Regions from separate parts of the Morganella sp. GD04133 genome, predicted to be linked through region 3. Evidence: predicted binding sites of a transcription regulator. Region 3 holds the regulator's gene; each other region holds the start of a gene.
What was found. Region 3 encodes LexA, which represses DNA repair genes until DNA is damaged. Its sites were predicted from a motif close to TNCTGTATGTACATACAGNA; they were not measured.
Positions count from the first base shown of each region.

Region 1: a site for LexA is predicted at 975-994, ahead of N7387_RS08090 (DNA translocase FtsK 4TM domain-containing protein). Genes of this name have one in related genera too.
Region 2: a site for LexA is predicted at 1,356-1,375, ahead of N7387_RS02320 (metal-dependent hydrolase). Genes of this name have one in related genera too.

Region 1 is NZ_JAODZS010000013.1:48,585-50,859, forward strand. Features, by position in the region: gene lrp (leucine-responsive transcriptional regulator Lrp) at 436-930, shown strand; gene N7387_RS08090 (DNA translocase FtsK 4TM domain-containing protein) at 1,069-2,275, shown strand, end outside.
Region 2 is NZ_JAODZS010000003.1:149,767-152,041, forward strand. Features, by position in the region: gene N7387_RS02315 (L-cystine transporter) at 1-545, opposite strand, end outside; gene N7387_RS02320 (metal-dependent hydrolase) at 780-1,337, opposite strand; gene hxpB (hexitol phosphatase HxpB) at 1,503-2,168, opposite strand.
Region 3 is NZ_JAODZS010000049.1:15,994-18,268, reverse strand. Features, by position in the region: gene zur (zinc uptake transcriptional repressor Zur) at 36-554, shown strand; gene lexA (transcriptional repressor LexA) at 633-1,247, opposite strand; gene N7387_RS19105 (diacylglycerol kinase) at 1,365-1,736, opposite strand; gene plsB (glycerol-3-phosphate 1-O-acyltransferase PlsB) at 1,874-2,275, shown strand, end outside.

The DNA.
Region 1 (2,275 bases), on a different contig from region 3:
GGTGATTGTACGATAAAGTGATTATTCAGAAGATTCCTAAGTTGTTTGAATATCACACCAAAAGCGCGTCCTGTTTGTCAGCGAAACGTTTTTCTGCCATTTTCTTCAACAGGTTGTTCTGATTTTTGTTCATTTGCTTTGACAATCGGCTGCGCATTTGCGAAAACATCGGTGTAAGAGATTTTTATCCGTCAGGTTAATACCTCCTGTTATACAGGTGATATGTTTGTCCTGATGACGAAGCATGGTAATTTCAGCTTACGATGAGAGCGATAATAATCTGAATGTTCCGGTAAACTGGCACCGGTTGCGTATTTTTATAATCAGAAATGCAAAGAATTGGCCTGAAAACATGTTTTCCGATACTGATTTTGTTCTGTCAGGCAAGGAAAGTGTTATGGGTGTGGGAAAATAGTAAATAAGAGAGATAACGAGATGATTGATAACAAAAAGCGTCCGGGTAAAGATCTTGACAGAATTGACAGGAATATTCTTAACGAATTGCAGAAAGATGGCCGTATCTCCAACGTCGAACTCTCCAAGCGTGTGGGTCTGTCCCCGACTCCGTGTCTGGAACGTGTGCGCCGTTTAGAGCGTCAGGGCTTTATCACAGGGTACACCGCACTGCTGAATCCGCACTATTTGGATGCCTCCCTGCTGGTATTCGTGGAAATTACCCTTAACCGCGGGGCACCGGATGTGTTTGAACAGTTCAACACTGCCGTGCAGAAGCTGGAAGAGATTCAGGAATGTCACCTGGTTTCCGGTGATTTTGACTACCTGTTGAAAACTCGTGTGCCGGACATGTCTGCTTACCGAAAACTGCTGGGTGAAACTCTTCTGCGTCTGCCGGGCGTGAACGACACCCGTACTTACGTGGTGATGGAAGAGGTCAAACAAAGTAACCGTCTGGTCATCAAGACCCGTTAATTTGTTTCCTGCGTCATGTGCAAAACGGGATAAATCAGGTACACTCCTGTTTATGCATACAGTTTCAACGCTGAGCTACCCTCAGCGTTGTTCCGTTTTACTGACAGGAAAAAACCGGACGTTGCGTCAGGAAATGACATGAGCCAGGAATATACCGAAGACAAACACATTAAATTCAGAAGAATCAGCAGCGGGCGCCGGTTGCTGGAAGCCGTCCTTATTGTGATCGGGTTGTGCGCCGTCTTTCTGCTGGTCGCGCTTTTATCGTTTAATCCGTCAGACCCGAGCTGGTCCCAGACTAACTGGCATGAGCCGGTGAAAAATCTGGCCGGCAGTATCGGCGCCTGGTTTGCGGATATTCTCTTTTCCGCCTTTGGCATACTGGCTTACACCGTTCCCCCGCTGATGATTCTGGGGTGCTGGTCCGCCTTCCGCAGTAATGAAAATAAAGATTACGTAGACTTTTTCTCACTCTCGATGCGTATCATCGGGGGACTGACACTTATCCTCTCATCCTGCGCGCTTGCATCCCTGAATGTGGATGACATGCAGAACTTTGCTGCGGGCGGGGTGATCGGCAGTTTATTCAGCTCGGCACTGATGCCGTGGTTTAATGCGCTGGGTGCGACACTCGCGCTGCTTAGTTTGTGGGCTATCGGCCTGATGCTGCTGACCGGCTGGTCGTGGATTACCATCGCCGAAAAAACCGGGGCGGCCGTGCTTTCGCCGATTGCTTTCCTCACCAATCACTCCCGTGACCGTTATGACGATCAGTATTACGACGAACGAGAATATGACGATGAGGACGGGTATGACGACGATGAGGAAATGGATGCGCAGGCCGGGCACAGCAGCATACCGCAGACAGAGGCAGCTGCAGCGGCACTGACCGCCGTTGTCCCGGACAGTGAAGCGCAGATTCAGACCGCACAGTACCGTGAATACGATGATGCGGACGATGTGCTGTTATCCGCACCGAATGCGGCGGAACTGGCGCAACAGGCACATTATGAGGGGCCGGCGGATAACAGCGATCCGTTGCTGACTCCGGTACAGAATCTCTCAGTATCTCCGGAAACCGCCGCTGAAGCGGTGGTGTCTGCGGTACCGCAAATTGCCGCACAGGCGCAGACAGTACAGGAACATACTGCCCCGGTGGCGGACGAACCTGAACATTACCGTTTTGATGTTCCGGATGCTTACCGGACAACGCTTGATCTGAATGCCCCGATCAGTGTGCCGGATATTCAGCCTGAACCTGAACCGGCAGCGCCGCAACGGGAAAATTCGTTTGCGGGAAGTGACCGCACGGAACCGGTCTTTACGTTCGATCTGCCTGATTTAC
Region 2 (2,275 bases), on a different contig from region 3:
CCGGTCAGGTCAGCAAACGGGTTTTTCGGAATAAAGGACAGGATCAGCTGCGGAAGGGTCAGGTCAGACACTTTGCCGGCATACTGGGATTCCAGCTGGGTCAGACGTGCGGTTTCTTTCACGCCCTGGATCAGACCGTCTGCCGTCAGGCCGAAAGCGAGGGTGATCAGAATACCGATTAAGGCGGCAATTGCCGTGGTGATCAGCAGGGTGCCGATCGTCAGCACGCTGATTTTACCCAGTGAAGATGCCTGGTGCAGACGGGCAACTGCGCTGAGAATAGACGCGAAGACCAGTGGCATAATCACCATCTGTAACAGCTTCACATAGCCGTTACCGACAATATCAAACCATGGCAGGGCCTGTTTTACCGCGTCATTTTCTGTCCCGTAGAATGCATTCAGCCCGAGGCCGAACAGAACACCGATCACCAGACCGGTGAGTACTTTTTTGGACAGACTCCAGTCCTTATTGCTGCAGAGCTTCATCAGCACCAGCAGCAGAATAACGAATATAGCGAGATTGCTGATTAATGGAAAATTCATCCCGGTCTCCGATACCTGTTGGTATGTTGTTATAGTGTGTTGACTGCATCGTATACAGTTATGGCGATGCTGAAACTGTAAAAGATACGTTATAGATTAACAGGAGTTTTCTGCATCACTTATAACGAATCTGAATTATTTATAGCTATATTGTAGATCACAGGGACTGATTTGGCATGAATAGTCACTAAACAGACTATTTTCAATATCTTTTGGCTATATAAAATGAATTACTTATAGCCGGGCTGTTATCTGAGTCAGCACCAGCTCCCGCAGATGATCCCACCAGACTTCCCAGTGTGCAGGCAGATAGAACGAGGCCACCAGCACAATCAGCGCCACACTGCGTTCTGCCCGCTTATTGGCTTTACTGCCCAGCAGCGGAATACAGAAGCGCCAGCGTACCGGCCATAACAACGGGATCCCCGCGGTGGTCAGCATATCCCCGGCCAGATGGCTGAGATACCCGACAATGACCGCCTGATAAAAATCCGCCGGGACAGACCAGCTGACCGGAAGTTGTGTGCGGAACAGAATAATGCCGATCAGAATAGCCAGCAGGCTGTGCGTGAAACCCCGGTGCCCGCACAGGCGGGAGATTGGTACAGAAATAAAGCGGACCCATTGCCCCAGCATGGATTTCGGATGGTCAATATCCGGCAGAAGTGCGCCGGCGAGAGCGCCGGGGATCAGGTGCAGCCAGTCCCCCTGACTGATATCAGGCGAAATCTGAAGCTGGTGAACCATCACTACAGAAGCGACAGAGAAAAGCAGGTGACCCTCAGCCGTCATGATACCGGGTAAATACTCAGGTGTTTATTTATACAGTGTTACAGTATAAAGTCTTTTATGACGCCCGACCAGAGGGTAATAAAGAAAAAGGCTTATTTATTAATGAATAACTCCGGAATATTCCACTAACGGAGCAGGGCGGGATATTTCCCGCCACAAAAATAATCAGCTGACCATGGCTGCGGTCAGTTCACTGAGTGATGACAGGCGGTAATCTGCCAGTGACCAGCGCGGGTCGGCGGCCATTTCAGCGGCGGGTACCACAATGGAGCGCATGCGGGCGGCTTTACAGGCAATCATGCCATTAACCGAATCTTCCAGCGCAACACACTGTACCGGCGGAACGCCCAGCGCTTCAGCAGCATTCAGATACACCTGCGGATGCGGCTTGCTGTAAGGCAGATCACCGGCAGATACCACGGCATCAAAATAATGGCGGATGTTAAACATCTCCAGCACGGATTCCAGCATATAGAGCGGTGAGGCGGACGCCAGGGCAATTTTCAGTCCCTGTGACTGACACAGGGACAGTGCATGTTCCACTCCGGGCAGGAGCGGACGCTCTTTTTTCACCATGGCAATCGTGGAATCAATAATCCGCTGGATGACGTCTTCTTTAGACGGTGTCTGCCATGGCGAAACCTGATACCACAGCTCCACGACCTGGTCGATACGCAGACCCAGCATATCGGGCAGTTTATCCCGCAGTGACATATCCAGGCCGATGCTGCTGAAAACCTGATTTTCGCTCTGAAGCCAGAACGGCTCGGAATCAATCAGTAAACCATCCATATCAAAAATAGCGGCCTGTACCGGTAAAGCGTGGGACATAGTGTATGCTCCTGAGATCCTGCAATGAATGAAAACCCGCTCTGATTGTAACAAGCCGGGGCGGAGAGTTCATTAAGTGACTTAATCATTTCCGGGGTAAAAAAGTC
Region 3 (2,275 bases):
GTTCATATATTTATTGATTAACGGAAGGTGATGTCATGCAACCTGTTGATATTCAGACTTTATTAAAAAAAGCAGAAGCACTGTGTCTGTCCCGCAGTGTACGCATGACGTCTCAGCGAAAATCGATACTGCAACTGATCGCCGATCAGCCCGGTGCCATCAGTGCCTATGAGCTGCTGGATCTGCTTCGTGAAACCGAGCCGCAGGCAAAACCGCCGACCATCTACCGCGGCCTGGAATTCCTGCTGGAGCAAGGATTTATCCACAAAATTGAATCCACCAACAGCTTTGTGATGTGCCCGCATTTTGATAAACCCAGCCATACGTCGGTGCTGTTTATCTGCGATCGCTGCAACAGTGTGACAGAGCGGGATGGTGAGGCAATTGATTCACAAATCAGTCAGCTGGCGGATGCCGCGCAGTTTCATATCCGCCACAGTGTGATTGAGGCACACGGATACTGCCGCCCTTGTTATGATATTGAATCCTGTACCCGCAGAGATAAATGCCGGCATGACCATGAGCATGATGAGCCGCGTAAACGCGGGCGCTGAAAAACAAAAACCACAGTGTCCGTCTCCGGTGTACTGTGGTTTTTAAGCGGATACCCTTTCAGGCGGCTGTCCGGGAAATCAGTGCCAGTCGTTGTTACGGATCACACCCACTGCCAGACCTTCGACAGTAAAGTTCTGTTCCCGTAAATCCACCACGATCGGGCTGAATTCTTCGTTTTCAGCGTGCAGCTCAATCTTGCTGCCCACTTTCTTAAACCGTTTGACCGTCACTTCATCTTCGATACGGGCAACCACTACCTGGCCGTTATGCACGTCCTGGGTTTTATGCACCGCAAGTAAATCACCGTCCATAATGCCGATATCTTTCATTGACATACCGTTTACCCGCAGCAGGAAATCTGCACTCGGTTTAAACAGCATCGGGTCAATCTGATAACGGCTTTCGATATGTTCCTGCGCTAATAAAGGCTCACCCGCCGCCACACGGCCGATTAATGGTAAACCTTCATCCTCTTCTTCTTCCAGAAGCAGACGGATCCCCCGGGACGCCCCGGAGACAATCTCAATGACGCCTTTACGCGCCAGGGCTTTCAGGTGCTCTTCCGCCGCATTCGGAGAGCGAAAACCCAGGCGTGCCGCAATTTCTGCACGCGTCGGTGGCATGCCCGTCTGCGAAATATGGTCACGAACAAGGTCATAGACCTGTTGCTGCCGTGCCGTCAGTGCTTTCATTTCGCCCCCTGTTTGTTTATACAGTCAGACTGTGAGTATATACAGGTATTCCGGGATTGGGAACCATAACATGAGGAAAATACGTGTTGCGCCGCAGGTTTCACAAAAAAGCAGCTGTTAAAGACGCTGGAACCAGCTGATAAACAGCATAATCCAGACAAACAGCCCCAGTAATGTGGCGATAAACACGGCAGCGGACCCCATATCTTTAGCGCGGCCGGACAGCTCGTGGTACTCCGTGCCGATACGATCAACCACCGCCTCAATCGCACTGTTGATAAGCTCAATCACCACCACCAGCACCACCGAACCAATCAGCAGCACCCGCTCAACAGCGGTAAATGAGAAAACAAAGGCGATAATAATGGCCGGGATCAGCGTCAGCAATTCCTGACGGATAGCGGCTTCATTTTTCCATGCCGCAATAAGTCCTTTTTTTGAATAGCCTGCCGCTTTAATTAATCGTTTAAATCCGGTATTTTTCTTCATTTCTGTCACTGTTAGTAATGTGATTACCTGACTGAGCGTTGCCGTTTTCCGCGATTTTATTGCTGCCGCAACACAGATCTGGCTCCGCCTTTCTGGTATGCTGAACGCGAATTGTCAACAAGAGGCTTCATACATTTATGTCACTTTGGCGTAAAATATACTATAACGTATTGAATTTACCTTTAAAACTATTGGTAAAAAGCAAGCCGATCCCGACGGATCCGGTCAGTGAGCTGGGGCTGGATACACAACGTCCGACACTCTATGTTCTTCCTTATCACTCTAAGGCGGACCTGCTGACACTGCGTCGTCAGTGTCTTGCACAGGGCATGCCGGATCCGCTGGAAGATAATGTTATCGGTAATACCACATTACCGGGCTATGTCTTTATTGATGACGGCCCGCGTGTATTCCGTTATTACTCCCTGAATCCGCGTAAAGATTCCGTCCATATTTTCCACGCCTATCTGGATCTGCACCGTAATAATCCGGCACTGGATATTCAGATGCTGCCGGTCTCTGTGATGTTTGGTCGTTCA